Regions from separate parts of the Comamonas sp. GB3 AK4-5 genome, predicted to be linked through region 2. Evidence: riboswitches for the same ligand, from Rfam matches in the RefSeq annotation. Region 2 holds a riboswitch; the other holds the start of a gene.

Region 1 (15,385 bases), 450 kb from region 2:
GTGCGATGGCGGTGAGAGCGTTGTAGAAAAAGAAGGAGGATGTATGCGAGTGCGCGCAGTATGGGCCTTGTGGTCGGCCGTATTGACCGCAGCCTGGATGCTGGCGGTGTGGATAGAGCAAAGCCAGGGTCTGGGTGGTGGCGACATCCAGCTGGTCTGGCTGCTGCGGCGGGATGTGCTGCTGCTCAGCGGTGTGTGGAGCGTGGGCATGATGTCGCTGGCCATGTGGCTGTCGCTGCGCCAACCCTGGATGGAGCGCCCGCTGGGGGGCATGGACCAGGTCTATCGCCTGCACAAATGGCTGGGCATCAGTGCCACGGTGGCCGCCGTGCTGCACTGGGGGGCCAAGGAGGCCGGAGGCTGGATCAAGGCCGGCTGGGGAACGGCCGGACGCCCGCCGCGTGATGCCATGCTGTCCTGGCTGGCCGATGGGCGCGGCCTGGCCAAGGACATGGGGGAATGGGCTTTTTACGCCCTGCTGGTGCTGGTGGTGGTGACGCTGTGGCAGCGCCTGCTGCCCTACAAGCCCTGGCGTTGGGTGCATCGCGTGATGCCGGTGCTGTATCTGGCCCTGGTCTGGCACAGCCTGGTGCTGCTGCCACAAACCTATTGGCAGCAGCCAGTGGGCTGGTTGATGGGGGCGCTGATGGCACTGGGCTCGGTGGCTGCACTGTGCTCGCTGCTGGGGCGCATCGGCCGCGCGCGCCGCTATGCGGCCGAGGTGCATGCCGTGCAACTGCTGGGTGACAAGCCGGGGCAGGACCCGCTGGAAGTGCTGTGCGCATTGCCCGCGCAGTGGCCGGGTCACCGTGCCGGGCAGTTTGTGTTTGCCAGCTGGGATGCCCGTGAAGGTGCCCACCCGTTTACCGTGGCCAGTGCCCCGGGCGCCTGTGGCTACACGCCCGATGGCAGGCCGCTGCTGCGCCTGGTGATCAAGCCCCTGGGTGATTACACGGCCCAGCTGCACCGCAGCCTGAAGCCGGGCATGGCCATGCAGATTGAAGGCCCTTATGGGTGTTTTGATGGCCAGGTCGGCCATGCCACGCAGGCGCCAACCCAGGTCTGGGTGGCCGGCGGTGTTGGCATCACGCCCTTTATGGCCTGGTTGGAAGCTCGTCAGCCCGATGCTGTGGCAACTGCGGGCCAACTGCCTGCCTATCTGCACTATTGCACCCGGGATGCGGCCCATGACGCCTTGCTGCCCCGTGTGCAGGCGCTGTGCGCCGAGGCCAGTCCCCCTGTATCGCTGACGGTGCACGATGCGGCCCAGGGTCAGCGGCTACACCCCGAGGATCTGGAGCGCCATGGCGCGGCGCTGGACATCTGGGTGTGTGGCCCGCAGGGCCTGGGCAATGCCCTGCAGCAGGGTGCCGATGCTATGCGGGCACAGGGCGGCCGCTGGCGCCTGCACCGCGAGGCATTCGAGATGAGATAAGCCACCCCCTGAGCCGCTGCGCGTCTTCCCCCCCTCTATCGCTACGCGATGGAGGGGGACGGCACCAGCGCCAACCAGGGAGACAAGGCGGCCCTTGCGCGGTGCCCTGGCTTGGGATGTGCCGGTTTTATAGGCCGTAGGCGGTGTGTAGAGCCGGATATTGCAATTCAAGTAATCTGCTTGCAGAACAATGTCAGATTGGATTGGCAGCTATCAAAAACGATAAAAGCACCCAGTTGGGTGCTTTTCTTTTTTGGGGCGCTGGGCCGGGTTCAATGCAGCAAGTCGTTGCCGGGTGCTTGGGGTTGCACGCGGAAGAAACCGGTACCGGCGCTGCCGCGGCCGACTTCTTCTTCGGTGGCTTCGCGCACGGCTTCCACCTTCAGGTGGATGCGCAGCGCAATGCCTGCCAGTGGGTGGTTGCCATCCAGCACCACATGTTCGGGGTAGATGTCGGTGACGGTGTAGAGCGCATCCTTGGGCGCCTCGGGGTTGCAGCCTTCGGGCAGGGCGCTGCCTTCAAAGGTCATGCCTTCTTCCAGCTCATCGGGGAACAGCTTGCGCGGCTCCAGAAAGATCAGCTTGTCGATGTAGTCGCCAAAAGCGTCTTCGGGCTCCAGGTGCAGGTCCAACGTGGCGCCCACGGAATGGCCTTGCAGCGCTTCCTCGATGCGCTTGAGCAGGTCGGAGCCACCCAGCAAAAACTCCACCGGCTCGTCCAGCACATCCAGCTCTTCGCCCAGGGTGTCTTTGAGCACCCAGGTCAGTGCGACCACGCATTGTTCGGTGATTTCCATGTCTGTGCCTTTTTCATCTAGGTGCATGGGCCGTCCGTGGCCCGTGCGGGAGGCCAGAATTGTAGCGATCCGGTACCGTCCTGGGGCTGCACCGGCTTTGCGCCCCCGCAAGGCGGGGCTGCTGCGTGCATGGGACAATTGCCGCCATTCGCAGGCCGTCGACCGCAATCGATGGGCTTGCTTCGCAACCTATCTGATTGTGGTGCTGCCTCGGGTGGCGCCCCAGGAAACGCCATGGACATCCAATCGCCTCTCCAACTGCTCGGCGGCATTTCGCCCGAGAAATTCATGCGCACTTACTGGCACAAGAAACCGCTCTTGATCCGCCAGGCCATCCCCGGCTTCAAGCCCTTGCTCAATCGCGCCCAGCTGTTGGCACTGGCCGGTGAAGAGGGCGTGGAAGCACGTTTGATCGAGCAATTGGGTGAAGGCGCCTGGAAGCTCTCCCACGGCCCCTTCCCGCGCCGCAAGCTGCCTTCGCTGACCAAACCCGGCTGGACCGCGCTGGTGCAGGGCGTGGACCTGCATCTGCAGTCCGCCCACGATCTGCTGCAGCAGTTCCGCTTTGTGCCCGATGCGCGCATGGATGATTTGATGATCAGCTTTGCCACCGACCAGGGCGGCGTGGGTCCGCACTTCGACAACTACGATGTGTTTTTGCTGCAGGCCCATGGCAAGCGTCGCTGGCGCATTGGTCGGCAAAAAGACTTCTCGCTGCAAGAAGGCGTGCCGCTGAAGATCCTCACCAACTTCGAGCCCGAAGAGGAATGGGTGCTGGAACCCGGTGACATGCTGTACCTGCCGCCCAAGTGGGCGCATGACGGCATTGCCGAGGGCGAGTGCATGACCTATTCCGTGGGCTTTCGCTCGCCCAAGCAGGACGAGCTGGCACGTGAAATCCTTTTGCGCATGTCCGATGCGCCGGACGAGGCGCCCAAGGAAGTGGTCTACAAAGACCCCAAGCAGCCCGCCATCAGCCACCCCGGCGCCATTCCCACCGACCTCTACGACTTTGCCCGCGAGGCCTTGAAGAAGGCCCTGGCCGAGCCGCTGGCGCTGGAGCGCGCCCTGGGCGAGTACATGAGCGACCCCAAGCCCCATGTCTGGTTCGAGCCGGCCGAGGACTTCGGCATGATCGAGGGCGTGGTGCTGAACCGCCGCACCCGCATGCTGTATGACGCCAAGCACATCTTCATCAATGGCGAAAGCTATCTGGCCGGCGGCAAGGATGCCAAGCTGATGCAGCAGCTGGCCGACACCCGCCGCCTTGCGGTGCGCGAGGTGCAGCAGTTCAGCGACGACGCGCTGGAGCTGCTGTCCAGCTGGGTGGATGCGGGCTGGGCCCATAGCGTGCCCGCGTAAGCGGTTTCTCGCTTCACCCCACCAAGGCTGCTGCGGCAGCCTTTTTGCTGTCCTTTTTATCTCCGCTTCTACAGGGTTTGACGGCATATATGTAGCCAGCTACATTAAATGCCAAGAAAGCCATGCCCATGTTTGAACTCAAAGACCTGCCCAGCTACGACACCTTGGAGCGCTTCGGTGCCGTCTATGGCAACACCGATGTGCAGGGCCTGCAGACCTGGCTGGTCTGGGCATCGGCCACGCAGGAGATGTTGACCGCCTTCGAGGCCAATCTGGCCAACAGCTGCGGGCTGTCCCAAACCCAGTTCTTTGTACTGTTGCTGCTCAAACGCAATCCCGATGGCCTGGGGGTGGGGGCGCTGGCAGAAGGTGTGTCCGTGACCTCGCAGACCATGACGCGCATCATCGACCGCATGGTGGTGTCTGGCCTGTGCAGCCGTGAGGTAGGCCCTGTCGATGCGCGTGCCCGCGTGGTGCGCCTGACACCGGCCGGCGATGCCATGCTGGCTCAGGCCCTGCCCAGCCACTATGCCTGGGTGGCCAGATTGATGAGCCACTTCAATGCCGAGGAGCGCCATATGCTGAACCAACTGATGCGCAAGCTGAACCAGATGGATGGGCTGAACGAACCGCAAGCTATGGGCTGATTTTTTTATGCATTTATGTAGCTGGCTGATTATTTGAAGGCGCGTCATGTCATCTCTGCTGTACTTTCCGCCTCGCCGCCATGGCGACCTATCTTCCACAGGAGAATCCCATGTTCCACTCCGGTTATTACGTAACGGCTGAACTGCGGCTCAAAGATCTGGCCCGTCTTGATGAGGCTTGCCTGGCTTTAAAGGTGCTGGCCGAAAAGACACTGCTGGAGCCTGGCTGCTCGATCTTTGTCGTGCACCACGACAGCGCAACATCTTCCCGCTTTGTGCTGTGGGAGCGCTTTGATGACGAAGCTGCGTTTAGGCTGCATTTCGAGCAGGCCCACACTCTTTCGTATCTGGCCCAGGATTTGACTGAGGTGGTGCAGCATTTCGCAACGGATGTGCTGTAACGGGGGCGTCTGGGGCGGGCTTGCTTGATCCGCCTCAAATGCTGGCGCGCAGGCAAGGCGCTGGCCTCCCTAGAATGGCGGAGTTGGCCCATGCCAACACGTCTTCAGGGCGGGGTGCAATTCCCCACCGGCGGTAGGCGAGGCTGCGGTGCACACCGCTGGGCCCTCGCAAGCCCGCGAGCGCTCCCGGCTTCACGCCGGGAGGTCAGCAGATCTGGCACCACTCCAGAGCCGACGGTCACAGTCCGGATGAAAGAAGATGGGCAAAGCGCGCGCTGCGCGGGGGAGGGCTGCGGCCTTGCCCTGGCGCGCGTGCCTTGCTGCGTGCCCCGAAAACGTCTTCTCCACCTTTTATTGAGGAGCGTTTGCATGTTTGAAACCCCGATCGCGGAGCGCCAGCCGCCCGCATTCCCCGAGCCTTCTTCCGATGTCGTGGCCGTGCGCGAGCGCGTGCATGCCGCATTACAGGCCGTGCGCAACGGCGTGCCTGTGGTGCTGATGGACGACTACGACCGCGAGAACGAGGCCGATCTGATCCTGGCGGCCGAGCGCCTGACCGAGCAGACCATGGCCCAGCTCATACGTGACGGCAGCGGCATTGTCTGCCTGTGTCTGACCGATGCGACTGTGCAGCAGCTGCAACTGCCGCAGATGGTGCAGCACAACGAAAGCGCATTCAGCACGGCCTTCACAGTCACCATCGAGGCCCGCCAGGGCGTGAGCACCGGCGTGAGCGCGCGTGACCGGCTGATCACCATACAGGCCGCCATTGCCCCGGACGCCAAGCCCGAAGATCTGGTGCGCCCCGGTCATGTGTTCCCCCTGCGTGCCCACCCGGGTGGCGTGCTGGCGCGCCAGGGGCATACCGAAGGCTCGGTCTGCCTGGCCGCGCTGGCCGGTCTGCGGCCCATGGGGGTGTTGTGCGAGCTGATGAACCCTGATGGCAGCATGACGCGTGGCCAACAGGTGCTGGACTATGCCTGCGCCCATGGGCTGCCGTTGCTGGCCATTGCCGATCTGGTGGTGTATTGCCAGCAGACGCCGCAGGCGCAGTCGGTGTGGGCGGCCTAAAGTCACCGTGGTGGCCTGCTATGCCTGCATGTTGCGACCACCGGCCTATGCGTTGCTGCCCAGGTGTCAGCGGACGGCGGAGGGCAGGTAGCCAAAGCGTGTGCGGAATCGCTCGGCGAAGCGCGCACGGGATTGGTAGCCGCAGGCCTGTGCAATGCGGGGAATGCTCCAGGCAGTGGTCTGGAGCAGCATCATGGCGTGGTGCATGCGGATGTCGGCCAGCAAGTGCTCAAAGCGCACGCCCTCGCCGGCAAGGCGGCGTCGCAATGTGGCTTCGCTCATGGCAAGGGCCTGCCCTGCGGCATGTGCTGTCCAGCGCTGCTCGGGTGCTTCCCCCATCAAGGTGCGCAAGCGCCCCGCAGTGCCGCGTTGTCTGGCATCTTGAAAGCCATGGCCGCGCTCGGCGAGCAGCAGGAGGAAATCCATGAGCCGGTGCTGCAGGCGTGCATCGCTCACACGCTGGATGTTCACGCTGTCGACCACCCGCCGGAATGTGGACGCCAGCTCATCATCCAGCAGGGGCTGCTGATAGGGCACGGGCTGGCTGCTGTTCTGTGTGCGTGCGCCATGCGTCTGCTGATGTGCCTGGTGGAATGCCTCCAGCAGTGTGCTGGAGAGCGTCAGGAAAACCGAGCGAAAGCGTTGCTCGGCGCCACCCGGTGTTTTTTGCAGATCGGCACATGTCCCTGGCTCGATCAGCAGCAGCGATGTGGGCGCATCCACCGAAAGCTGGCTGACGCCAGCGTCGACATCGAGCCGTCCCGCTGCAACCAGCAGCACGGTGGCGTCGTGAAACAGAAACCGTGGCGTGTGCTGGGCCTGTGCCAGGCAGGGCTGGGCCAGAGCGCACAGGCCCTGCCGCAGCACCGGCGCCGCAGAGGGCAGCAACCAGTGGGCGCCGGCCCCTGCCGGGGCCTGGGCGCTTTGCTGCGGTAATGCGGTGATGGTGCTGGGCCTGCTCACCGCTCAAAGAGGTAGGGAGGGGTTGAGGCGATACAGGCCGGTCAAGCTGGCTTGTCCCAGCACAGGGGCAGCGGCCAGTGCGGCCCGCACACGGGGGCCTGTCAGCGGGCCTTCTACGGCCAGCGTGGGAGTGGCCAGCGCGTAGACCGTGAAAATGTAGCGGTGCACCAGCATGTCGTTCCAGGGTGGGCAGGGGCCGTCATAGCCATAGTATTCGCCCTGCATCTGTGCATCGCCCGCAAACCAGGCGGTGTAGTCGTTGATGCCGTGGCGCAGACCCTGGCCGGTGCTTGGGCCGGGTTTGCCAGAGGGTGTCACTCCGCTCGAATGCGCGCCGGCCTCGATCTGGGTGGTGCTGGCGGGAATGTCGAGCAGCAGCCAGTGAAAGAAGTCGACGCGTGGCAGATCGGCAGGCACGACGCGGCCTTCCTGGTTCACGTCATCGCCGCGGCTGGGCACGTCGGGGTCATGGCAGACGATGACAAATGACTGGGTGCCCGCAGGCGCACCGCTCCATGCCAGGTGGGGATTGCGGTTGGATGACAGCGCAATATGGGAGGAAGCATCGGGCACGGCGAAGGCAAATTCGCCGGGAATCGCCTGGCCGTCCTGGAAGCTGTGGCTGCTGAGTTGCATGTGAAGTTCTGACCTCTGTGTGGGGGGAACATGGGGGAATGGGCTGTGTGGCGCAAGCCAGCACATTGCCCAAAATTCTAGGGGCGCATGGATTTTGGAAGTTGGCAAATCCAGTCAATGTTTTGCCCTATGCACTCAACTTGACTGCCTGTGGTGGGTTTTGAGGGTGAGGCCGATGGGAGCAAGACCGCCGCAATGAGAAAAGGCCCCTTGTGGAGCCTTGGTGCTTGCCTGCCCCTTGGGGGCATGGGCTTGGGCGTTGAAGCGGCGCTCAAGCCGTTGCGGTCTTGGCGGAGCTGCCTTCGGTGTCGCCGGCGCTGTCCTGCGGCGCCTTCAGGGCCGCCAGCCTTTGCTGCAGAAAGTCGTCAAAGCCCTTGTGCACCAGGCTGTAGGTGCGTTCCACGGCGCTGCGCACGGGGCTGTCGGCCTCGCCCCAGACGCCCAGGCCTTGCAGGATGTCCTTGGCCTCGCCATAGCCTTGCTCAAAGCCGCTGCGTATGGTGGCCACAAAGTCCTGCAGCAGGGTCTCGGGGTCTTTGTTCGGGTATCTGGCGGCGTAGCGGTCGAACAGGGCGGTGGACAGGGAGACGATGCGCCCGGCCACGGCTTCGCTGCTTTGGTCCTGCTGCTGGGCCTTGGCGATGGCGTCTTCGCCCAGCTCGGGGGCCAGCACCTCGTTGAGCTTGTCCACCGCGGCGCGGTAGAGCAGCGTCATGCTTTGGTTGCCGGCCGAGATGGACACATCCATCGACGCCTGCAGGATTTGCGCATTGCGCTGGGTGCGCTGGCCTTCGCGGCTGGCGGCGGCGCTGCGTTGGGCCTGTTCCAGCTCGCTGCTGGCGGGCTTGGCGCTGGCTGTGGACACATTGGGTGCGGCAAGGCTGCTGGTGGTGCTGACCATGGTCTCCTCCTGTGGTGATGGATGTTTTGCGGTGCAGCTTGCAGGGCTGCTTATCGTGCTTATCGGCAGCGGAGGAAAGAACTTGAGGCCGCTCCGCCGTAAATAAAAATGAGAGCAGTTGCTGCAAGATGGCACTGCGTTGTGGATATAAAACTGCCTGAAACCGTTGTGCAGAAAGCATAGCCAGCTCTTGTTTTGCAGTGACTGATCTGGTGCTTGGTAAAAATATTTCATCTGATATGGTCTTTCTGCCCCCTATCTGATTCTGTGCAAGAAGTGGCGGGCGTCGCATAGTCGGCTGCATTCCATGGCCTCAGAGCTACGACTGTGTTGACCTCCCGATGAAACCGTCCCACGACTCCTCCCGCAATGCCTCCGGCAAGGCGGCTGCCCGTAAAACCATTCCCATCCATGTGGCCGAGCCCGAAGGCGAGTCCTTCTACGAAAAGCGCCAGAAGGTCCAGCCCCGCTCGGTGACCGGGCGCTTTGCGCACTGGCGCTGGGCGCTGGTGTGGATCACGCAGCTGTTTTTCTACGGCGTGCCCTGGATGCAGATCCACGGCCGCCAGGCCCTGCTCTTCGATCTGGAGCAGCGGCGTTTCTACATCTTTGGCTGGTTGCTGGTGCCCCAGGACTTCATCTACCTGGCGGTGCTGTTGATCATCAGCGCGCTGGCGCTGTTCCTGTTCACCACCGTGGCAGGGCGGCTGTGGTGCGGCTTCAGCTGCCCGCAGACCGTCTATACCGAGCTGTTCATGTGGATTGAGCGCCGCACCGAAGGCGACCGTAGCGCCCGCCTGCGCCTGGATGGCAGCGGCTGGACGGCCGAGAAAATCCTCAAGCGCGGCAGCAAGCATTTGCTGTGGGTGCTGGTGGCGCTGTGGACCGGCGTGACCTTTGTGGGCTACTTTGTGCCCATCCGCACGCTGGTGGTGGACCTGGCCAGCTTTGTCGGCCCCTGGCAGATGTTCTGGGCGCTGTTCTACGCCACGGCCACCTATGGCAACGCCGGTTTTTTGCGCGAGCAGGTCTGCAAATACATGTGCCCTTATGCGCGTTTTCAAAGCGCCATGATGGACAGCGACACCCTGGTGGTCAGCTACGACAGCGCCCGCGGTGAAGGCGAAAAAGGCCGTGCCCCGCGCGCCAAGGGGGTGGACCACCATGCCCAGGGCCTGGGCGACTGCATCGACTGCGGGCTGTGCGTGCAGGTCTGCCCCGTGGGCATTGATATCCGCAACGGCCTGCAGTACGAGTGCATAGGCTGCGGTCTGTGCATCGACGCCTGCAACAACGTGATGGACAAGATGCAGTACCCGCGTGGTCTGATTCGCCTGACCACGCAAAAAGCCCTGGCCGGCGGCTGGCGTGCGGCCCAGACCTGGCGGCGCATTGCCCGCCCCCGTGTGCTGCTGTATGCCACGGGCCTGGTGGCCATCAGCGTGGCCATGGTGGTCAGCCTCTACCAGCGCACGCCGCTGCAGGTGGACGTGGTGCGCGACCGGGGCACGCTGTCACGCATCGTGGCCGGCGGCCAGATCGAGAACATCTACCGCGTGCAGATTGCCAACGCCACCGAGCAGCCCCAGCGTTTTCGCCTGAGTGCCAGCGGACTGGAGGGCATACGTGTGGCCTCCGACACCGATGTGGGGCTGGACGCTGCCCAGGACCGCTGGGTGGTGGTTCGCCTGCAGGCGCCCTATGGCGTGGCGGCGGCCGGCTCGCATACCGTGCACATCCATGTCCAGGCCGAGGGCGATGTGGCCCTGCAAGTGGCCGCCAAGACCACCTTCCTGGTGCCGCGCTAGCCCAACAAAGGCGCCTGTTTAAGGCTCCTGTATCCCTTGTGTTGCTGGCAGCTTTCCGCTGCCATCCTTTACGGTCTGCTTAGTCAGACCGTTTTTTTTATTTCCTTCTTCTGAGAAGCCTTGCGGCTTCATGGGCAGCTCGTTTGAAGGCGGCCATACAGCGCTTGAGGCTTTGTTGCCTGCCCTTGCCGTATACGCATACTGTCTGCGGGCACGCGCCGCGCCTGAAGCACTGTCTGGCCGTTGTGGGGTGCCGTTCTGCGCCCGCTGCACTGCCTAGGCCCGCTCCTGCCGGCACTCCGCCTCGCAATTCCGTGGTGAATTTTTTCAGGCCGAGGCGGGTGCTGTCATCTCACAGCACCACTGCCCCAGTTGTTGGAGCGCAGTGTCTATGGCGGGGCTCCACGCCATCCCATAGTTCAACCGCAGGCAATGGGCAAAAGCCGGGCTGGCGCTGAACATGGCGCCGGGCGCCAGGCTGATGCCCTGCTGCAGCGCGCGCTGGTACAGGGCCCAGGCGTCGCAGCCTGCGGGCAGCTCCAGCCACAGAAAATAGCCGCCTTCTGGCCGGGTGGCGCGGGTGCCGGCGGGGAAGTGGCGGGCAATGGCCTCGGCCATGCGGTCGCGCTGCAGTGCCAGGCCGTGGCGCAGATGGCGCAAATGCTTGTCGTAGCCCACACCTTCCAGGTACTGGGCCAGGGCGGCCTGGGCCGGGGCGTTGCTGCCAATGGAGGTGGTGAGCTTGTGGCGTGCCACGGCGGCGGTAAAGCGCCCGGCTGCGGCCCAGCCTATGCGCCAGCCCGGCGCCAGGCATTTGGAAAACGAGCTGCAGTGCAGCACCCAGCCCTCGCGGTCCCAGGCCTTGGCGGGCAGGGGGCGTTGGGGGGCAAAGTACAGCTCGCCATACACATCGTCCTCGACCAGGGGCAGGCGGTGGCGTGTGACCAGCTCTACCAGGGCCTGCTTGTGGGTTGCGGGCATCAGGCTGCCCAGCGGGTTCTGGAAATTGGTCATCAGCCACACGGCCTGGGGCTGGTATTGGGCGATGGCAGCCTCCAGCGCCTGCAGGTCCAGGCCATCGCGCGGGTGGGTGGGCACCTCGATGGCATGCAGGCCCAGGCGCTCCAGCGCCTGCAGGGCCGCGTAAAAACAGGGCGATTCCACCACCACCGCGCCACCGGGGCGGGTGACGGCGGCCAGGCACAGGTTTAGCGCCTCCAGCGCGCCATTGGTGATGACCAGGTCATCCACGGCCAGCGGCATGCCATCGGCCAGATAGCGCCGTGCAATCTGGCGGCGCAGGCCCAGGTGGCCGGGGGTGAGGTCATCCAGTGCCGGCCGGTCTTCGGCCGATTGCCGGGTGCTGGCCACCATAGCGCGTGCCAGCCGGTGCCAGGGAAACCATTGCGGCCCGGGAAAGGCGCTGCCCAGCGGCACCGTGCCCTGCTGCAAGCTGGCCTGCAGCACGGAAAACACGCGCTCCGTCACATCCACCTGCACCGATGCGTTGTCGGGCTGGGACAGGGCTTCGGGCTCCGGTGGCGCCAAGCGCCCGCCCTGGGCCACAAAGTAACCCGAGCGCTCACGCGCACGGATCAGCCCACGCGCTTCCAGCAGGTAATAGGCCTGGAACACGGTGGACGGGCTGACCTGGCGCTGGGCACAGCTTTGGCGCACCGAGGGCAGGCGATCGCCCGGGCGCAGCACACCGTCGCGTATGGAGGCTTCAATCTCCGCCGCCAGTTGCTGGTAGCGGTTCAGGGGTGAGGAGGAGGCAGAGGACACAGGGCGCAAACTGTAGCGCAAGCGTCGGAGCCATCCCCCGACCGCGTTGTTCATGCCTTGGTTTGTGCAATGCTTCTGCGCCAGGTCATGTTCATGTTTGGGACATCCCCGTGCCCAAGGGGTAACTTCGCGCAATACAGGCGTTTCATCAGGTCGCTGCACGCAAAAACTGGCGCGACCCATGCCAGGGCACCGCGCAAGGGCCGCCCCGCCGCGCTGGTGCCGTCCCCCTCCGGCGCGCAGCGCCTAAAGAGGGGTGAAGGCGCAAAGCGCCTCAGGGGGTGCTTGGTCTGAGAACCAACCACAGCGCCAACGCGATCAGCCCGCCGCCGGCCACATGGGCCCAGCCCACGGCCTCGCCCAGCAGCAGCCAACCCCAGAGCACGCCAAACAGCGGGATCAAAAAGGTCACGGTCAGCGCCTTCAGCGCGCCCACATCGGCAATCAAGCGGAAATACAGCACATAGGCCCAGGCCGTGCACAGCAGGCCCAGGGCCAGCAAGGCGATGGCCACGGTGGGCGTCAGCGCGGCCAGCGGCAAAGGCTGCAGCCACAGCGAGCCGGCAGCCAGCGGCAGCAGCATGGCCACGGCGCCGCACTGGCTGCCCAGGGCCACCAGGCGGCTGTCCAGACCGCCGCGCTGGCCTATCCAGCGCTGGGTCAGATAGCCCGCCAGCCCATAGCACAGCGTGGCCACCAGGCAGGCGGCCACGGCCCAGAGTGCGGCCGCATCCAGCGGCAGCGGGCCGGTGCGCATCAGCACGGCCACGCCGGCCAGGCCCATGCACAGTCCCAGCAGCTTGCTGGCCGTGGCGCGCTCGCCAAAGAACAGGCTGCCCAGCAGCACACCCATCAGCGGCGTCATGGCGTTGAGGATGGCGCTATAGCCCGCCGGCAGCACCTGGGCGGCCAGGGCATACATGGCAAAGGGAACGCCGGAATTGACCAGGCCCAGCGCCAGCGCGGCACGGCCCTTGCCGTCAAAACGCAGGGGCACGCGCTGCAGCCCCACCAGCAGGGCCAGGCCCAGGGCACCCAGCAGCACCCGGGCGCCGGCCGTGGGCAGGGCGCCCAGCGCGGGCACGGCAATGCGCATGGACAGATAGCTGCCGCCCCACAGGGCGGCCAGCAGCAGCAGGCGGATCAGACTGGCGAGTGGCATGGCTGGTGTTGGAGAAAAACGAGGGTTTGTGAAGAAGCAGGGGGAAGCATGTGATCCAGGCAAAACAGGGTTTGCATATCCGCCACGCGTTGCCGAATTTCAGCTTGGAGAGCGCCCTAAATCTCACACGTTTGGTGTGCTTGGAAGAACGCACTGTAAGGGGAACGCACATGACGTGCTTCCCGTTTTTTGCGATGTAGTTGCAGACATGAAATACACAACACGCTTGCCAGAGAACGATCCAGTGCACTGCATTGCTAGAGCGCTGCAGATGGAATGCGCCACGCATTGACTTGGCGCTATACCCAGATGTGTGCCTGCTTTGCTTGGTCGCACGCGATGCACGACCAGTGGCGTGTCGACCAGGGGGCGTGGTTTAGCGTCGGTGTTTTGAAACCGGTTGTATTGCCCAGTTCCCCGTGGGATGTACAGCGGATCAGCCTGCACACAGCTTGCCGTACCGAAGACGGTTTGTAGCGTCTACGTTGCGTGACAAAGCTGCAGCAGGAGTCGGGCAAGGGGCGCTAGTGTCCGGCGGCTCGTTCGCCCGAGCGGGCCGCCATGGCCCCGGAAGGGGCTGCTGCTGCGGCGCATTGCCTGGCGGGAATTCGGCCTGAATTGGGTCGAACTTCGATCTTGCCGCCACGACCTCGCGAGGCGGATATTTGCCTAAAGAACCATATTGGAGACTTCCCCTTGGATTCCTGGTCCTCTCTTGCCGCAGGCGAGCAACTTGTGCTGGAGTCGCTGTTCTGGTCCAAGGCCGCATCCCGCAATGAACTTGCCCTGCGGCTTAGACAGTCGAAGAGCAAGGCCAACACCGTGGTGGCAGCGCTGATTGCCCAGGGCCTGGTGGCGGAAGTGGGGCATGTGTTGCACGGCACGGGCCGGCCTGCCGAGATGCTGCGTATCTCGGACACCTTGGGCGTGCTGCTGGCCATTGATATCGGCGCGACCAGCATGTCGGTCGCGGTGTTGACGCCGAATATGTCTATATTGGCACTGCACAGCGAGGAGGTGGATGTCCGCGATGCGCAGCAGGGCCCTACGGTGGTGCTGGCGCGGGCCAGAACCTTGGCCTTGACGCTGCTGGAGCGCCGAGGAAAAAAGGCGAGCGATGTGCTGGCCATAGGCATAGGCGTTCCCGGGCCGGTGAACATGGAAAGCGCGCAGCTGGTCAACCCGCCGCTGATGCCGGGCTGGGGCGACTTCTCCATTCGGGACTTCATGCGCGACAGCTTCAGCGCGCCGGTGTTTGTCGATAACGATATGAACATCCGGGCCATCGGCGAGCTGCGGCAGCTGCACCGCAGCGTCTCCAATTTTTTGGTCGTCAAGGTGGGCACCGGCATAGGCTGCGGCATCGTTTGCGAAGGCAAGATCTACCGTGGCGCCACAGGGTCGGCAGGCGATGTGGGCCATATCTGTGTGGATATCAACGGGCCGCGCTGCCATTGCGGCAACGTGGGCTGTGTGGAGGCCATGGCCGCCCGTCCGGCCGTGGAGCGCCTGGCCCAGGAAGCCATGGAGCGCGGTGACAGCGAGGCGTTGCAGCGCCATGCCGGCAAGGAAGGGGCGCTGGACCTGGCCGCTGTGGGAGCGGCCAGCCGCGAAGGCGATGTGGTGGCCAACCGCATCATCCAGCGCTCCGGCATGCTGGTCGGCCAGATGCTGGCCTCGGTCGTCAACTTCTTCAACCCCTCGCATGTTTTTTTGACGGGCAGCATCGTCACCATCGGGCCCTTGTTTCTCGCGGCCGTGCGGCAAAGCATCTACCAGCGCTCGCTGGCGCTTTCCACCCGCAATCTGCATGTGCAGTACACCTCTTTGGGCGATACGGGAGGTATCACGGGTGCGGGCGTGCTGGCCATGCAAGAGCTGCTCAAGTCGGGGCGTCTGCGCCCATGAACGCGGCACCATCTCTTGGCGTGGAGTTTGTCGATGTCGTCAAGGCATTCGGCGCCGTGCGTGTGCTGCGCGGGGTGAGCTTTGTGCTGGACGCTGGCCGCGTGCACGGGCTTCTGGGTGAAAACGGCGCGGGCAAATCCACGCTGATGAAAATTCTGGCGGGCTATGAAGCCGCGACCTCCGGCAGCGTGCTGGTCAACGGGCAGGCGCAGCGCTTTGCCAGCTCCCGCGATGCCGAGGCGCTGGGCATTGTGCTCATCCACCAGGAGTTCAATCTGGCCGATGACCTGAGCATTGCCCAGAATATTTTTCTGGGCCACGAGCTCAAGCGTGGCTGGCTGCTGGACGAGGCCGTCATGGAACGTGCGGCCGCCGATGCGCTGGCGCAGATCGGCCTGCAGCTGTCACCCAAGACCCGGGTGGGGGATTTGCAGGTGGCCGAAAAGCAGATGGTGGAGATTGCCAAGGCGCTGTCGCGGCGCGTGCGCCTGCTCATCCTGGACGAGCCC
Region 2 (15,385 bases):
TTGAGCGGGCCGCGCCTGCGGCATCATGGGGTCCTGCCTGGTCCATCTTCTGGCTGATCTGCCCATGCCCCGCTCCACTGCCTCGCCCCCGCCTTCGTCCTCGGAGTTACCGCTGTACCGCCAACTGGCCCAGGTGTATGAACAGGCCATTGCCAGCGGCAGCCTGCGCCCCGGCATGCAAATGCCTTCGGTGCGCGAGCTGCGCCAGCGCCACCAGGTCAGCCTGTCCACGGCGCTGCAGGTGTTGCGCTGGCTGGAGGCCCAGGGTGCCGTCGAGGTGCGCGAGCGCGTGGGCTATTTTGTCTGTGCGCCCCGCACACTGGCTGCCGTGCCCGCCGCACGCGAGCCCGATATGCATCTGCCGCTGCAGCCTGACCCCCAGCTGTTTGCCGGCATCAACGAGCGCATCTCGGTGATTCTGGAAAAAGCCCGCCTGGCCGGCCCGCTGGTGGTGGACCTGGGCAGTGCCATGCCTGCCCCCAGCCTGTTCGATGGCACGGCGCTGAACAAGCTGGCCGTGCGCCTGCTCAAGGAGCAGCCCGATGTGCTGGTCTATGGCCCATCTGCGCCGACCACCCACTCCGAGTTCCAGCAGGCCATGGCCCACCATGCGCTGCGCTTTGGCCTGACCCTGGCGCCCGACGAGGTCAGTGCCACCCATGGCAACTCCGAGGCGGTGAACCTGGCGCTGGACGCCGTGGCCCAGCCCGGCGATGTGATCGCGGTGGAGTCGCCCACCTTCTTCGGCATCTTGCAGGCCATCGAGGCCCAGGGCCTGCGCGCGCTGGAAATCCCCAGCAGCCCGCACACGGGCATCTCGCTGGAGGCGCTGGAGCTCGCCGCCCGCAACGAGCCCCGCCTCAAGGCCGTGGTGGTGGTGCCGCATCTGCAAATGCCCCTGGGCAGCGTCATGCCTGATGCCCACAAGCAGCGCCTGGTGCAGCTGTGCGCCGAGCATGGGCTGGCGCTGATCGAGGACGATATCTACCGCGAGTTCATGGACACCCCCCAGCCCGCACGCCCGGCCAAGGCCTGGGACCAGCCGGGTGACAAGGGCTGCGTGATTTACTGCGTCTCGCTCAGCAAAAGCTTTGCCCCCGGCCTGCGCCAGGGCTGGATGAGCGGGGGCCGCTGGCATGCGCGGCTGCAAATGCTCAAGTTCTCGCGCACCCGCAATATGCAAAGCTGGTCACAACTGCTGGCCGCGCGCAGCGTGGACTCTCCCGCCTACGAGCGCCATCTACGCCGCATGCGTGCCCAGCTGCAGGTGCAGCGCGAGCAGGCCGCCCAGGCCGTGGCGCGCTACTTTCCCGTGGGCAGCCGCTTCAGCCTGCCGCGCGGAGGGCTCAGCCTGTGGGTGGAACTGCCGCCCGCTATCTCCACCATGGCCCTGTACGACGAGGCCCTGGCGCGCGGCGTGCGCATCGCGCCCGGGCCCATGTTCTCCAATACCGGGCGCTATGAAAACTTTATTCGCCTGAGTTGCGGCCTGCCTTTTACCTCGGCGGTGGAGCAGGCCTATCAGACGCTGGGGGCACTGATGCATGAGCAGCTGCGGGCTGCGGGGCCGGAGTTGGTGTTGGTGAGGGCTTAGTTTTGAAGACTGTGCTTATTTTTATGGGCTGTTTGGAAAGTGGGAGTGTTGGCTTTCGACCGAGGCTGTGTGGAAACTCAAAAACTTCACCGGCATCTCAGCCAATGGGTCAACAAGCTCTTGCATTTCGTGGTGTTGAAGATTTTTTCCCTCAAGAACGACCTGTCCCCTCCCAATCGGGCATCCAACGCCGTTTCTGACTCCAATTTCACCCTTTAAAAGGGCTCACCTGCCTACCAGACGCATTGCAGCCATGGTTCTTGCGAACCCAAGAATTCCAAGCACTCGCTTAAGGTTGTAGGCCAGCACATTCAAGCTCATCTCGGTGCTCACATTCGGCAGCCGCCTGGTTAGGAAGTGCGTGTACCCCATCCAATGCTTGAGCGTGCCGAACACATGCTCCACCGTCCGCCTTCTCACCATCATGGCGTCAGGCATTTGGTCCAAACGCTGCTGCGCTCGCTCCACGACGTCTTCGTGCTCCCATCGACTGATGCGGCGGTAATCGCTGGGCGTGCACTGGGATTTGATTGGGCATTGTTTGCAAGCGCTGCTCCAGTAGCGTCGCATTTGCAGACCTGCCTCCTCGCGGGTGAAGCGGTAGATGGCCCGCTGTCCTGCGGGGCACTGGTATTCGTCATCTTTCTGGATGTAGATGAAGTCTGAGCGATCGAAGCGGCCTTTGGCACGCGCACCAGATGTATTGGGCTTGGGAAGAATGGCTGCTACACCAGTGTCTTCGCATGCTTTGATCTGCTCACCACTGTAATAGCCACGGTCCGCAATGGCTTGCAGCTTGCGTTTGCCCATGGCCTTGCGTGCAGCCAGTGCCATGGAAGCAAGAGCACTTCTGTCATGGCCTTGATTGATCACTTCATGGGCGACGATCAGATGATGTTTGGCATCTACCGCTACCTGAACGTTATAGGCCACCATGCCAGAGCCTCGGCCACTGGTGGCCATGGATCTGGCATCTGGGTCTGTTGTTGATAGCTGCTTGTCCGGCTGCTCTTTGAGTTGTTCCTTCACCTCATCGAGTGCCTGCATTTGTTTGCGCAGCAAGGCTATCTTGTCTTGGAGTCGGGTGGTCCGCGCCTCAAGCTCCGCAGGCTGCGTGCGATCTGCTGTATCCAGATCTGCCAGGTAGCGCTGAATGCTTTCTTCGATCTGCTGTTGGCGCTTGTCAATCTTGCCCAAGGTGAAGTTCTTGTCACGAGTGTTGACGGCTTTGAACTTGCTGCCATCAATCGCTACCAGAGCCTTGGTAAACAGCTTCAGATCACGACACAGCACTACGAACCGGCGGCATACATTGCGGATGCCTGCGCCGTTATCTCGACGGAAATCAGCGATTGTTTTGAAGTCAGGTGACAAACGGCCAGTGAGCCACATGAGCTCCACATTGCGCTGCGCTTCACGCTCCAGGCAGCGGCTGGATTGGATGCGGTTGAGATACCCGTAGATGTAGACCTTGAGCAGTACCGCAGGGTGATAAGCCGGGCGACCTGTGGCTGCAGGTGTTGCCCCATCAAAGCCCATCGAACACAAGTCCAGTTCTTCAACGAACGCATCGACAATGCGCACGGGATTGTCTACACCCACAAAGTCATCGAGACACTCGGGCAGCAAGGTCACTTGCTCGCGGGCCTGGCCTTCAATGAATCGCTTCATGGGTCACCTCGCTAAAACCGGGTGCTGTGATTTTAAATTTTGAAGCGTGAGCGGCCAAGCGTTTTCACACAGCCTCGACCCAGAGCTGTCTTTCAGCTTGCTGCGTTAGCATGCGTCCGCGACTTTCGTCGGATTTCTAAAAATTGATGTGCCCCAAGTATGAACACAATTGACGCTGGAATGCATAGGTCACTCTGTGCAAAAGCTCCGCATCCTGTCCTTTTGATTGATGGAACACCGCTTGAGATGTGGGCTAAAGGGGTAATTTCCTCCGATGCTCTGGGGACTGATTCAACTGACACACTTGTCCCTGCTCAAGGGTGGCTGGTTGATGAATCCGATTTACAGAATGCTTGGTATCTCTTGGAACCCAAAGATGAAAGTTCATCAACGATAGTGCCAGTATTGATTTGTCCAGACGATATGGACATGAGCTGCACTGTTGCTGTGGTAGAGCAACAGGTTGATACTCAAACAGTGTCATGGCTAAGAATCGGTCGCGCTACGGATGTGCGCAATGGCATCGTTGTTTCAGTTGCATGGGAAATGCCCAGCCAAAAGGCTGTATTTGACAAGGCTGCTTTTCGTGCTGCAGTTGATGAATTGAAACGACTGACTGATGAAGAGTGGCACTAGCCTGCACAGTAGGTGACCGGCAGCTCCTGGCCGAAGGCCGCCATCCAACGTTTAGTCAATAAAAATCCCCGCCAAGCCAAACAGCCCGCGGGGATTCCTTATTTGATAGCTGCCTCAGCGCCTGCAGCAAGCGCCAGAAGCCTAAAACACTCTCAAATCAAGCCGTCACAGCCTGCTCCAGCAGCGCATCAATGGCCGCATGCTGGGCCAGGGTCTGGGCGCAGGCATGGGCGGCTTCCTCGCCTTTTTGGATGAAGTGCTGGCGGAAGAAGTCCACCAGTTCGCCATGCTGGAAGTTGTAGGGTGTCAGCGCCACGGAGAACACGGGCACGCCGGTGTCGAGCTGCACGCGCATCAGGCCGTCGACCACGGCGGTGGAGACAAACTCGTGGTGGTAGATGCCGCCGTTGACGATCACGGCGCAGCCAATGACCGCATCGAACTGGCCGGACTGGGCCAGCTTTTGCGCCATCAGCGGGATTTCAAAGGCGCCGGGCACATCGATCTGGTGAATGCGTGCCGGGGCAGCGCCCAGCTCGGTCAGGCGGCGTGCGGCGGCGTCGCGGGCCTGGTGGACCACGTCGCTGTGCCAGTTGGCGCTGATGATGGCGATGCGGGCCTGGGCCAGTGCAGGGTTGGCCGCGCTGGTGGTGGGGAGGGAAACCGAAATCTGATTCATGGTGTTGGTCTGGAAAGACGTGGAACAAATGAATCAGGGCGCGCGAAGGCAGCGCAGCCAGAGACGGTTGCACATGGCGCGGCCATGCCGCACCCATGCGCTGCCGCCCCAGGCTGGGGGACAGGTCTTCACGTTACTCTTTCATCCGGACTGTGACCGTCGGCTCTGGCATCGCACCAGATCTGCTGACCTTGCCGGGGCTGTGCCTGGCAAGCGCTCGCGGGCTCGCAGCCTAGGCTGCATACCGCCGGTGGGGAGTTTCACCCCGCCCTGAGAACGTTGTCGCCCTTGGTGGGCAACGTGGACATTGTAGGACGCTGCCGGCGCCATCCACTGTCACCTCGGTAAGAGCCTGCTGCGGACGCGGGCAACAAAAAACCGCCAGGGCCGGGGCCGGTGGCGGTTTTTTGGGGAATCAGGCCGAATTACTTCAGCTTGGCTTCCTTGTACTCGACGTGCTTGCGAGCCTTGGGGTCGAACTTCATGATCGACATCTTTTCAGGCATCGTCTTCTTGTTCTTGGTCGTGGTGTAGAAGTGACCGGTACCAGCAGTGGAAGCCAGCTTGATCTTTTCGCGTCCGCCTTTAGCAGCCATGGTGTTTCTCCTTCAGGAAATTAAGCTTGGCCACGGGCGCGCATGTCTGCGAGCACGGAGTCGATACCGTTCTTGTCGATCAGGCGCAGAGCAGCGCTGGAAACGCGCAGGCGCACCCAACGGTTTTCGCTTTCCACCCAGAAACGGCGGTACTGCAGGTTGGGCAGGAAACGACGCTTGGTCTTGTTGTTGGCGTGGGAAACGTTGTTGCCCACCATGGGCTTCTTGCCCGTAACTTCACATACGCGTGCCATTGGGACACTCCGATAGTTGAATCGGCCGCCGGCTCTGAGCCCCTGCTGTGCAGGGTTGTGCCGACAACCTCACCTCGCCAGTTTGAATGGGTGGCGGTAACCCGTTTGCTATCCATGTCCCAATCTGTTGGTACAGACGTCCCACATCCAGCAAAGCCAGGGATTATAGCCAGGAAATGAAAAAGCCCCTGAAGGGGCTTGGAATCACCCCCTGAGGCGCTGCGCGCCTTCACCCCTCTCTGGCGCTACGCGCCGGAGGGGGACGCTGCCAGCGCGGCGGGGCGGCCCTTGCGCGGCAGCCTGGCCTGCGCTGTGCCAGTTTCAAGCGATGTGGCCTTGGCGCAGTCGCAAGGATGCGACAGTTCAGCAACCACCCGGGCGGCGCCGGGAGGTGATGCTTATTCCTGTTCCAGAAAGCGCTGGGCGTCCAGGGCTGCCATGCAGCCGGTGCCGGCGCTGGTGATGGCCTGGCGGTAGACATGGTCCTGGCAGTCGCCGGCGGCAAACACGCCGGGCACGCTGGTTTGGGTGGCAAAACCCTTCAAGCCGCCTTGGGTGACGATGTAGCCGTTTTCCAGCTCCAGCTGGCCCTGGAAGATGTCGGTGTTCGGGTGGTGGCCGATGGCGATGAAGGCGCCTTGCAGCTTGATCTCTTCGGTGTGGCCGTCCTGGGTGTGCTTGAGGCGGATGCCGGTCACGCCGCTTTGGTCGCCCAGCACCTCGTCCAGTGTGAAGTGGGTCTTCAGCTCAATCTTGCCTTCCTTGACCTTGTCCATCAGCTTGTCCACCAGGATGGGCTCGGCCTTGAACTTGTCGCGGCGGTGCACCAGGGTCACCTTGCTGGCGATGTTGGACAGGTACAGCGCTTCCTCCACGGCGGTGTTGCCGCCGCCGACCACGCACACGGGCTGCTCGCGGTAGAAGAAACCGTCGCAGGTGGCACAGGCGGAAACACCGCGGCCCATGAAGGCTTCTTCCGAGGGCAGGCCCAGGTATTTGGCCGAGGCGCCGGTGGCCAGGATGAGGGAGTCGCAGGTGTAGGTGCCGCTGTCACCGGTCAGGGTGAAGGGGCGCTTGGAAAAATCAACCTTGCTGATATGGTCGAACACAATCTGGGTCTTGAAGCGCTCGGCATGCTCCTGAAAGCGCTGCATCAGTTCAGGGCCTTGCACGCCCATGGCATCGGCGGGCCAGTTGTCCACCTCGGTGGTGGTCATCAGCTGGCCGCCCTGGGCCATGCCGGTGATCAAGAGGGGGTTGAGGTTGGCACGTGCTGCATAGACGGCAGCCGTGTAACCGGCGGGGCCGGAGCCGAGGATCAGGACTTTGGCGTGGAGCGGAGAGGTCATGTGCGCAATCAGCAAGCAAGAAAATGGCGCTTTGTATGCGCCGCAACTGCGAGGTGCAATGGCGGTGCCACAAAGGCAGGGGCCGGAGCCAGCCGCAGCACGCTGCGCTGGACCGGAGCAAACAGGTATTGTAGAAAGGGCAAGAGCCCTGTGCCGAATCGGGCTGTTGTAGGCAGCTTGCTTGCTGGTATGGCAAGCTTTGTTGCAACTGTTTGCATTTGCCCAGGCTCCGGAATCCTGGATGCCGCTGAAACGCTGGGGTAAGCTAGCCGCCTTGCATATGACTTCTACTTTCAATGCCTTGAACGCCTCGTCTGCCAAAGCCCCGCCGAAAGCGGGCATTGTTCGTTTTGGACATGAGGTGTGCTTGGTGGTGGCGCTGTTGGCGCTCACCTTCTGGCTGCTGGCACTGTTCACCTACTCCCCCCAAGATGCGGCCTGGTCTACCAGTGGCCAGGCCAATGGCGTGGTCGTGCGCAACTGGGTCGGCAGATTGGGCGCCTGGCTGGCCGATACCTCGTATTTCGGCTTTGGTTACTCCGTCTGGTGGGCGGTGCTGGCTGCTGTTTTCTCCTGGTGGCGCTCGCTGCGCCGCTGGATGCGTGGCGAAACCCTGGTGGGCCAGTTGTGGCAGGAAAAGCTGCAGTTCTGGCTGGGCCTGCTGCTGCTGCTGGGTGCCAGCACGGCGCTGGAATGGTCGCGCCTGTACCGGCTGGAGGCCGCGCTGCCCGGCCACGGCGGTGGCGTGATGGGCTATATGGTGGGCAAGGCCAGCGTGGGCTGGCTGGGCTTCACCGGCTCGGGGCTGATGGGCATCATGCTGCTCATTTTGGGCCTGAGCCTGGTGTTCCATTTCTCCTGGGGCGGCGTGGCCGAAGCCCTGGGTGCGCGCATTGATGCGCTGGTGCGCATCGGCCAGCAACACCGTGAAAAGGTCAAGGACCTGGCCGTGGGCCGCCGCGCAGCCAAGGAGCGCAGCGATGTGCTGGAAGAGGTGCATGTCAGCGCCGAAGAGGCCTACCAGCCCAAGCCGGTGCAGATCAATACCCCGGTGCAGACTCCGGTCGTGCCCAGCGAGCGCGTGATCAAGGAGCGCCAAAAGCCGCTGTTCCAGGAAATGACCGACAGCGCCTTGCCCCAGGTGGACCTGCTGGATGCCGCGCCTGCCAAGCAAGAAAGCGTCTCCGCCGACACGCTGGAGATGACCAGCCGATTGATCGAGAAAAAGCTCAAGGACTTTGGCGTGGAAGTGCATGTGGTGCAGGCCACGCCGGGCCCGGTGGTCACCCGCTACGAGATCGAGCCCGCCACGGGCGTCAAGGGCTCGCAGGTGGTGAACCTGGGCAAGGATTTGGCGCGCTCGCTGTCCCTGGTGTCGGTGCGCGTGATCGAGACCATCCCGGGCAAGAACTACATGGCGCTGGAGTTGCCGAATGCGCGGCGCCAGTCGATTCGATTGTCCGAGGTGCTGGGCTCCCAGGTCTACCACGAGGCCAAGAGCATGCTGACCATGGGCCTGGGCAAGGACATCGAGGGCAAGCCCGTGGTGGCCGACCTGGCCAAGATGCCCCATGTGCTGGTGGCCGGCACCACCGGCTCCGGCAAGTCGGTGGGTATCAACGCCATGATCTTGTCGCTGCTGTACAAGGCCGAGGCCAAGGATGTGCGTCTGCTGATGATCGACCCCAAGATGCTGGAAATGTCGGTCTACGAAGGCATTCCCCATCTGCTGTGCCCGGTGGTGACCGATATGAAGATGGCCGCCAACGGCCTGAACTGGTGCGTGGCCGAGATGGAGCGCCGCTACAAGCTGATGAGCAAGCTGGGTGTGCGCAATCTGGCGGGCTACAACACCAAAATAGACGACGCCAAGACCAAGGGCGAAATCATTGGCAACCCCTTCAGCCTGACGCCGGAGTCGCCAGAGCCGTTGCAGCGCCTGCCGCATATTGTCATCGTCATCGACGAGCTGGCCGACTTGATGATGGTGGTGGGCAAGAAGATCGAAGAGCTGATTGCCCGCCTGGCGCAAAAGGCGCGCGCGGCCGGTATTCATTTGATTCTGGCCACCCAGCGCCCCAGCGTCGACGTGATCACCGGCCTGATCAAGGCCAACATCCCCACCCGCATCGCCTTCCAGGTCTCCAGCAAGATCGACAGCCGCACCGTGCTGGACCAGATGGGGGCCGAAAGCTTGCTGGGCATGGGTGACATGCTTTACATGGCCAGCGGCACCGGCCTGCCGATTCGCGTGCACGGGGCCTTTGTCTCGGACGATGAGGTGCACCGCGTCGTCAGCTACCTCAAGGAGCAGGGCGAGCCCGACTACATCGACGGCGTGCTGGAGTCCTCCATGTCCGATGAGGGCGGCGGGGGTGACGGCGAAGGTGGTGGAGATGGCGAGCAAGACCCCATGTATGACCAGGCCGTGGAAATCGTGCTGAAAGACCGCAAGGCCAGCATTTCCTACGTGCAGCGCAAGCTGCGCATTGGCTACAACCGCTCGGCCAATCTGCTGGAGCAGATGGAAAAGGCCGGGTTGGTCAGCTCCCTCACGGCCAGCGGCCAGCGCGAAGTGCTGGTGCCCGGCCGCGGGGATGAATAACGGCTGCGCGCCGTTTCCTATCGATTAAGGAGTTTGCGCATGCGCAAGACGATTTCCGCCCTGGCGCTGTCCCTGCTGCCGCTGTGGGCCATGGCCGACGGCCTCTCCAGCCTGGAGGCCTTTATGAAAACCGCCCAGGCGGGCAAGGCCCAGTTCACCCAGACCGTGACCTCCCCCGGGCGCGACGGCCAGCCGGGTCGCAGCAAGACCAGCAGCGGTGAATTTCAGTTCCAGCGGCCGGGCAAGTTCAGCTTCAACTACACCAAGCCCTTCGAGCAATTGATCGTGGCCGATGGCAAAACGCTGTGGATGCTGGACAAGGACCTGAACCAGGTCACCCAGCGCGCCCAGGCCCAGGCACTGGGCAGCACGCCGGCGGCGATTCTGGCCTCGGCCACCGATCTGGAGGGGCTGCGCAAGGACTTCGGCCTGGCCAATGCCCCCGATGCCGAGGGCATGGAATGGGTGCAAGCCACGCCCAAGGCGGCCGACAACCAACTGCGCGAGGTGCGCGTGGGCTTTGACGCCGGAAAACTGGCGGCGCTGGAAATCCTGGACAGCTTTGGCCAGCGCTCGCTGATTCGCTTTGCCCAGCTGCAAGTGCTGCCGTCGCTGCCAGCATCGGCTTTTCGCTTCACGCCGCCGGCGGGGGTGGATGTGCTCAAGCAGTAAGCAATAAGCGGCGCGGTGGCGCCTGGCCGCTGCTTTGAAATCAGGAGCTGCTTGAGCTTGTGGTTTATGCGTTAGGGGCTTGAAAGACTTGAGGTTTGGGTCCTGTCAGCCCTTCGGCGTGGGAATGAAGAAAGGGCGTGCCTCGCAAGAGGCATGCCCTTTTTGCTGGTCCTGCAGGGAATCAGACCTGTGCCGCTGCAGCCGGGGCTGGCAACACCCGGTCGGCAGCCGCTGCCAGCAGCAGTGCGGCCAGCACCGGCGTCAGCCAGGCCATGCCCATGGCGGCGCCGGGCAGGGTGCTCAGCCATTGCGGAGCGTCGACCAGGCCCGCAGTCTTGGCGCCATCGATCAGGCCCAGCACCAGGGCCACGCCCATCACCGGCGCGTAGACGCGGCGGGCCTGTTTCCACAGGCCGGAGAGCAGGCTCAGTGCCACCAGGGCGATGGACACCGGGTAGATGATGGCCAGCACGGGCTCGGCCACGGTAATCAGCTGTTCCAGACCCTGGTTGGCAATGGCCATGCTGAGCAGCGATACCGCCACCACCATGCTGCGGTAGGAGTAGGGCAGCAGCTGGCTGAAATAGGCGGCGCAGGCGCTGACCAGGCCCACGCCCGTGGTCAGGCAGGCCAGCAAAATCACCACCGCCAGCAGCACCATGCCCCAGGGGCCAAAGGTGTGCTGCACATAGCTGGTGAGGATCTTCACGCCGGTGGTTGCGTCAGGCGTCAGGCTGCCACTGGTGGCGCCCAGATAGATCAGCGAAACATAGACCAGGGCCAGGCCGGTGGCCGCAATCAGGGCGGCGATGATGGTGTAGCGCTGGTGCAGGCGCGGCTCCTGCACGCCGCTGTCCTTGATGGCGTTGACGATGACGATGCCAAACACCAGGGCGGCCAGCGCGTCCATGGTCTGGTAGCCCTGCACAAAGCCCTGGCCCAGGGCCAGGTCGGGGCTGAGGTAGGCGGGGGCGCTGGCCATCAGCTCGCCGGCGGGCAGCATAAAGGCCGCGCCGCCCAGCACCACCAGGGCCAGGATCAGCACCGGAGTGATGAGCTTGCCGATGTTGTCCACCAGCTTGCCGGGGAACAGCGACAGCAGCATCACCAGGCCAAAGTACACCACGGTGTAGATGCCCAGCGACCAGGGGCTGTCACCCACAAAGGGTGCCACGCCCAGCGCAAACGACACGGTGGCCGTGCGCGGCGTGGCAAACAGCGGGCCAATGGTCAGGTACACGGCCACGCCCAGCAGCAGGCCGGCCACCCGGCCTATGGGGGTGGTGATGGTCTGCAAGCCACCGCCCACGCGGGCCAGGGCCACCACGGTGATCAGTGGCAGGCCTACGCCGGTGAGCAAAAAGCCCAGGGCGGCGCTCCACAGATGCTCGCCTGCCGCCAGACCGACCATGGGGGGAAAGATGATGTTGCCCGCGCCCAGAAATAGCGCGAACGTCATAAAGCCGAGGGCCAGCAGGTCCTGCGTCTTGAGTGTTGTCATACCAAAAGCCCTGCACCCCGGCGCTGCGGCAGGGGATGCGTTAAAACATTGCAAACCAAGTGAAAGCGGGGACTCGGCAACAGGCTTCGGAGGTCGAAGCCAATAGGCAGCCTGCTTGCTGGGTGGCAGCGGGCGGCAACCGAGTCGGGCAGGGCAGGGCCGTTAAGCTTGTGGCTGACGGGCCGGAAGGCGCTGTAGCACCATGGGGGTGAGGGGTGACCTCGCCAATGGAGAGCGTTTGTCCGCTGAAACCCCATTTTGCCCGATGTGAACTTCTGATATATGGCTATTTCCCGAAAACCTGTTGCAAGCACCGATTTGTTTGGCACCGCCGGCGGTGGTGGCGCTGCGGCGGTATCCACCGCCCACCAGCCGCTGGCCGAACGCCTGCGCCCCCATACCTTGGGCGAGGTGGTGGGCCAGCAGCAGGTGCTGGGTGCGGGCATGCCGCTGCGCCTGGCCTTCGAGTCGGGGCGGCCGCACAGCTGCATCCTGTGGGGGCCGCCGGGCGTGGGCAAGACCACCATCGCCCGCTTGATGGCCGACTCCTTTGATGCGCAGTTCATCTCCATCAGCGCGGTGCTGGGCGGTGTCAAGGATATTCGCGAGGCCGTGGAAAAAGCCCAGATGGCCAGAGACAGCCTGCTGCAGCAGCGCACCATCGTGTTTGTGGACGAGGTGCACCGCTTCAACAAAAGCCAGCAGGACGCTTTCTTGCCGCATGTGGAAAGCGGGCTGTTCACCTTCATCGGTGCCACCACCGAGAACCCCTCTTTCGAGGTCAACTCGGCCCTGTTGTCACGCGCTGCCGTCTATGTGCTGCAAAGCCTGACGGCCGAGGAATTGCAGCAAATAGTGCTCAAAGCGCAGGCCCTGGGCGCGGTACCAGCTATCGAAAGCGAAGCGCTTGACCGGCTGATCGCCTACGCCGACGGCGATGCACGCCGCCTGCTGAACACGCTGGAAACCCTGTCCATCACGGCCGAGCAGGCCAAGGTGGAGGCCATCACCGATGCCTGGCTGCTGCAGGTGCTGGGTGAGCGCATGCGCCGCTATGACAAGGGCGGCGAGCAGTTCTACGACACCATCAGCGCGCTGCACAAGTCGGTGCGTGGCTCCGACCCTGACGCCGCCCTGTACTGGCTGGTGCGCATGCTCGACGGAGGGGCCGACCCGCGCTATATGGCGCGGCGCCTGGTGCGCATGGCCTGGGAGGACATCGGCCTGGCCGATCCGCGCGCCATGCAGATCACCAACGAGGCCGCACTCACCTATGAGCGCCTGGGCAGCCCGGAGGGCGAGCTGGCCCTGGCCCAGGCCGTGATCTACCTGGCCGTGGCCCCCAAGAGCAATGCCGGCTACAACGCCTACAACCAGATGCGTAGCTTGGTGAAGAACGACAGCACCCGGCCCGTGCCCATGCATTTGCGCAATGCCCCCACCAAGATGATGAAGGATCTGGACTGGGGCAAGGGCTACCGCTATGCCCACGACGAGGAAGGCGCCTTTGCCGCTGGCGAGCGCTATTTCCCGGATGGCATGGAAGAAGCCCGCCTGTACCAGCCCGTGCCGCGCGGGCTGGAGATCAAGATCGGCGACAAGCTGGCGCAGCTGCGCGCCATGAATGCGGCGGCGCGCCAGGCCGAGGGTGCGGCGCCTGCGGACGCTCCCGCCGAAGCGCGTCCAGACTCCGCAAGCTGACACCGGGCTGAAGACTGTGGTGCCGGGGTAACGGCGCGTAAGTCGCATGCGGCCGCTCCGCCGTCTTTGCCTGCCCGTAGCGGGTTGTGGCATTGATGCGTGTTCTGCATTAACCGCTTTCTGGTCTATCCCGCACAGCCGTTGCATCTACGGCATGGGTGGCTGTGGGCGCGCCTGGCATGCGGCCCGGGCACTAATGCAAACCTGTCCCGCAACGGCCCGGGGAAACCCCATTTTGGGGAGGCCGGCAAGTCCATAACGTGCAGCCATTCCTTTTTCCGGCAGGCCCGCCCGAAATATTTCTGGCGGGCTTTTTGCTAAGGGAAAAGCAAGCGCATGGGCGCTCGGGTCAATCGGTGGCCTGAAAGCAAGCCTGTGACCTGAAGAGAGGATGCAACGTATGGATATCTTGCTGCAGCAGATCATCAACGGTCTGGTTCTCGGCAGCATGTACGCCTTGATAGCCCTGGGCTACACCATGGTGTACGGCATTATTCAGCTCATCAACTTTGCCCATGGCGAAGTGCTGATGGTGGGGGCACTGACCAGCTGGAGCTGCGTCGGCATGATGCAAGAGGCCATGCCCGGAGCGCCGGGCTGGGTCATCTTGCTGCTGGCCACCCTGATTGCCTGCGTGGTGGCTGCATGTCTGAATTTCTGCATCGAAAAAGTTGCTTACCGGCCGTTGCGCAACAGCCCGCGCCTGGCCCCGCTGATCACGGCCATCGGTATGTCCATTCTGTTGCAGGCCCTGGCCATGATGCTGTGGAAGCCCAATCCCAAGGCCTATCCCACGCTGCTGCCGCCCGAGCCCTATGAGGTGGCGGGCGCGGTGATCACGCCCACGCAAATCCTGATCCTGGCCGTCACGGCCATGGCGCTGGCCATCCTTGTCTACCTGGTCAACTACACCAAGTTGGGGCGTGCCATGCGCGCCACGGCCGAGAACCCGCGTGTGGCCGCGCTGATGGGTGTGCGTCCGGACATGGTGATCTCGGCCACCTTCATCATCGGTGCCGTGCTGGCGGCCATCGCCGGCATCATGTGGGCCTCCAACTACGGCACGGTGCAGCACACCATGGGCTTTCTGCCTGGGCTCAAGGCCTTTACGGCAGCCGTGTTCGGTGGCATCGGCAATCTGGCAGGCGCCGTCATCGGCGGCATTCTGCTGGGGCTGATCGAGTCCATCGGCTCGGGCTATATCGGCCAGCTCACGGGCGGTGTGCTGGGTAGCCACTACACCGACATTTTTGCCTTCATCGTGCTGATCATCATCCTGACCCTGCGCCCCTCGGGCCTGATGGGTGAGCGTGTGGCGGACCGCGCTTAAAGGGAGGACGCCGTATGCAATCCAAGAAAACTGTGCAATGGGTGTTGGGCGGCCTTGCCCTGCTGGTGCTGCCGCTGGTGCTGCAGTACTTTGGCAATGCCTGGGTGCGCATTGCCGACCTGGCGCTGTTGTATGTGATGCTGGCCCTGGGCCTGAACATCGTCGTGGGCTATGCCGGTCTGCTGGACCTGGGCTATGTGGCTTTCTATGCCGTGGGTGCCTATATGTTCGGCCTGATGGCCTCGCCCCATCTGTCCGAGACCTTTGAATGGTTCAATGCCCTGTTCCCCGAGGGGCTGCACACCAGCATCTGGCTGGTGATTCCGCTGGCGGCGCTGTTGGCAGGCATTACCGGTGTCTTGCTGGGCATTCCGGTGCTCAAGCTGCGCGGCGACTACCTGGCCATCGTGACCCTGGGCTTTGGGGAAATCATCCGCATCTTCATGAACAACCTGGACCATCCGGTGAACATCACCAACGGTCCCAAGGGCATAGGGCAGATTGATTCCATCCAGGTCTTCGGCCTGGATCTGGCCAAGCGCCAGGAAGTCTTTGGCTACGACATCAGCTCGGTCACGCTGTACTACTACCTGTTTCTGGCCCTGGTGTTGCTGACGGTGCTGATCTGTTTTCGCCTGCAGGATTCGCGCATAGGCCGGGCCTGGATGGCGATTCGCGAGGATGAAATTGCGGCCAAGGCCATGGGCATCAATGTGCGCAATATGAAGTTGCTGGCCTTTGGCATGGGGGCCACCTTTGGCGGGGTGTCGGGCGCCATGTTTGCGGGCTTTCAGGGC

The links. Region 2 has a riboswitch for FMN ahead of ACA027_RS05105 (6,7-dimethyl-8-ribityllumazine synthase). Riboswitches for the same ligand answer to the same signal wherever they lie in the genome.
Region 1: linked by a shared signal. The riboswitch ahead of ribB (3,4-dihydroxy-2-butanone-4-phosphate synthase) and the one ahead of ACA027_RS05105 (6,7-dimethyl-8-ribityllumazine synthase) in region 2 are both predicted to bind FMN.

What each region holds. Positions count from the first base shown of each region.
Region 1 is NZ_CP166730.1:1,604,145-1,619,529, forward strand. Features, by position in the region: gene ACA027_RS07140 (ferric reductase-like transmembrane domain-containing protein) at 44-1,435, shown strand; gene ACA027_RS07145 (peptidylprolyl isomerase) at 1,708-2,232, opposite strand; gene ACA027_RS07150 (JmjC domain-containing protein) at 2,467-3,594, shown strand; gene ACA027_RS07155 (MarR family winged helix-turn-helix transcriptional regulator) at 3,723-4,241, shown strand; gene ACA027_RS07160 (putative quinol monooxygenase) at 4,352-4,642, shown strand; FMN riboswitch at 4,739-4,907, shown strand; gene ribB (3,4-dihydroxy-2-butanone-4-phosphate synthase) at 5,012-5,713, shown strand; gene ACA027_RS07170 (helix-turn-helix transcriptional regulator) at 5,780-6,676, opposite strand; gene ACA027_RS07175 (YbhB/YbcL family Raf kinase inhibitor-like protein) at 6,680-7,312, opposite strand; gene ACA027_RS07180 (DUF5610 domain-containing protein) at 7,584-8,213, opposite strand; gene ccoG (cytochrome c oxidase accessory protein CcoG) at 8,555-10,021, shown strand; gene ACA027_RS07190 (PLP-dependent aminotransferase family protein) at 10,349-11,782, opposite strand; gene ACA027_RS07195 (DMT family transporter) at 12,081-12,968, opposite strand; gene ACA027_RS07200 (ROK family protein) at 13,665-14,876, shown strand; gene ACA027_RS07205 (sugar ABC transporter ATP-binding protein) at 14,873-15,385, shown strand, end outside.
Region 2 is NZ_CP166730.1:1,157,380-1,172,764, forward strand. Features, by position in the region: gene ACA027_RS05090 (PLP-dependent aminotransferase family protein) at 65-1,594, shown strand; gene ACA027_RS05095 (IS1182 family transposase) at 1,820-3,265, opposite strand; gene ACA027_RS05100 (hypothetical protein) at 3,425-3,901, shown strand; gene ACA027_RS05105 (6,7-dimethyl-8-ribityllumazine synthase) at 4,059-4,580, opposite strand; FMN riboswitch at 4,709-4,862, opposite strand; gene rpmG (50S ribosomal protein L33) at 5,006-5,176, opposite strand; gene rpmB (50S ribosomal protein L28) at 5,197-5,430, opposite strand; gene trxB (thioredoxin-disulfide reductase) at 5,829-6,779, opposite strand; gene ACA027_RS05125 (DNA translocase FtsK) at 7,060-9,384, shown strand; gene lolA (outer membrane lipoprotein chaperone LolA) at 9,424-10,056, shown strand; gene brnQ (branched-chain amino acid transport system II carrier protein) at 10,238-11,557, opposite strand; gene ACA027_RS05140 (replication-associated recombination protein A) at 11,840-13,258, shown strand; gene ACA027_RS05145 (branched-chain amino acid ABC transporter permease) at 13,659-14,588, shown strand; gene ACA027_RS05150 (ABC transporter ATP-binding protein) at 14,603-15,385, shown strand, end outside.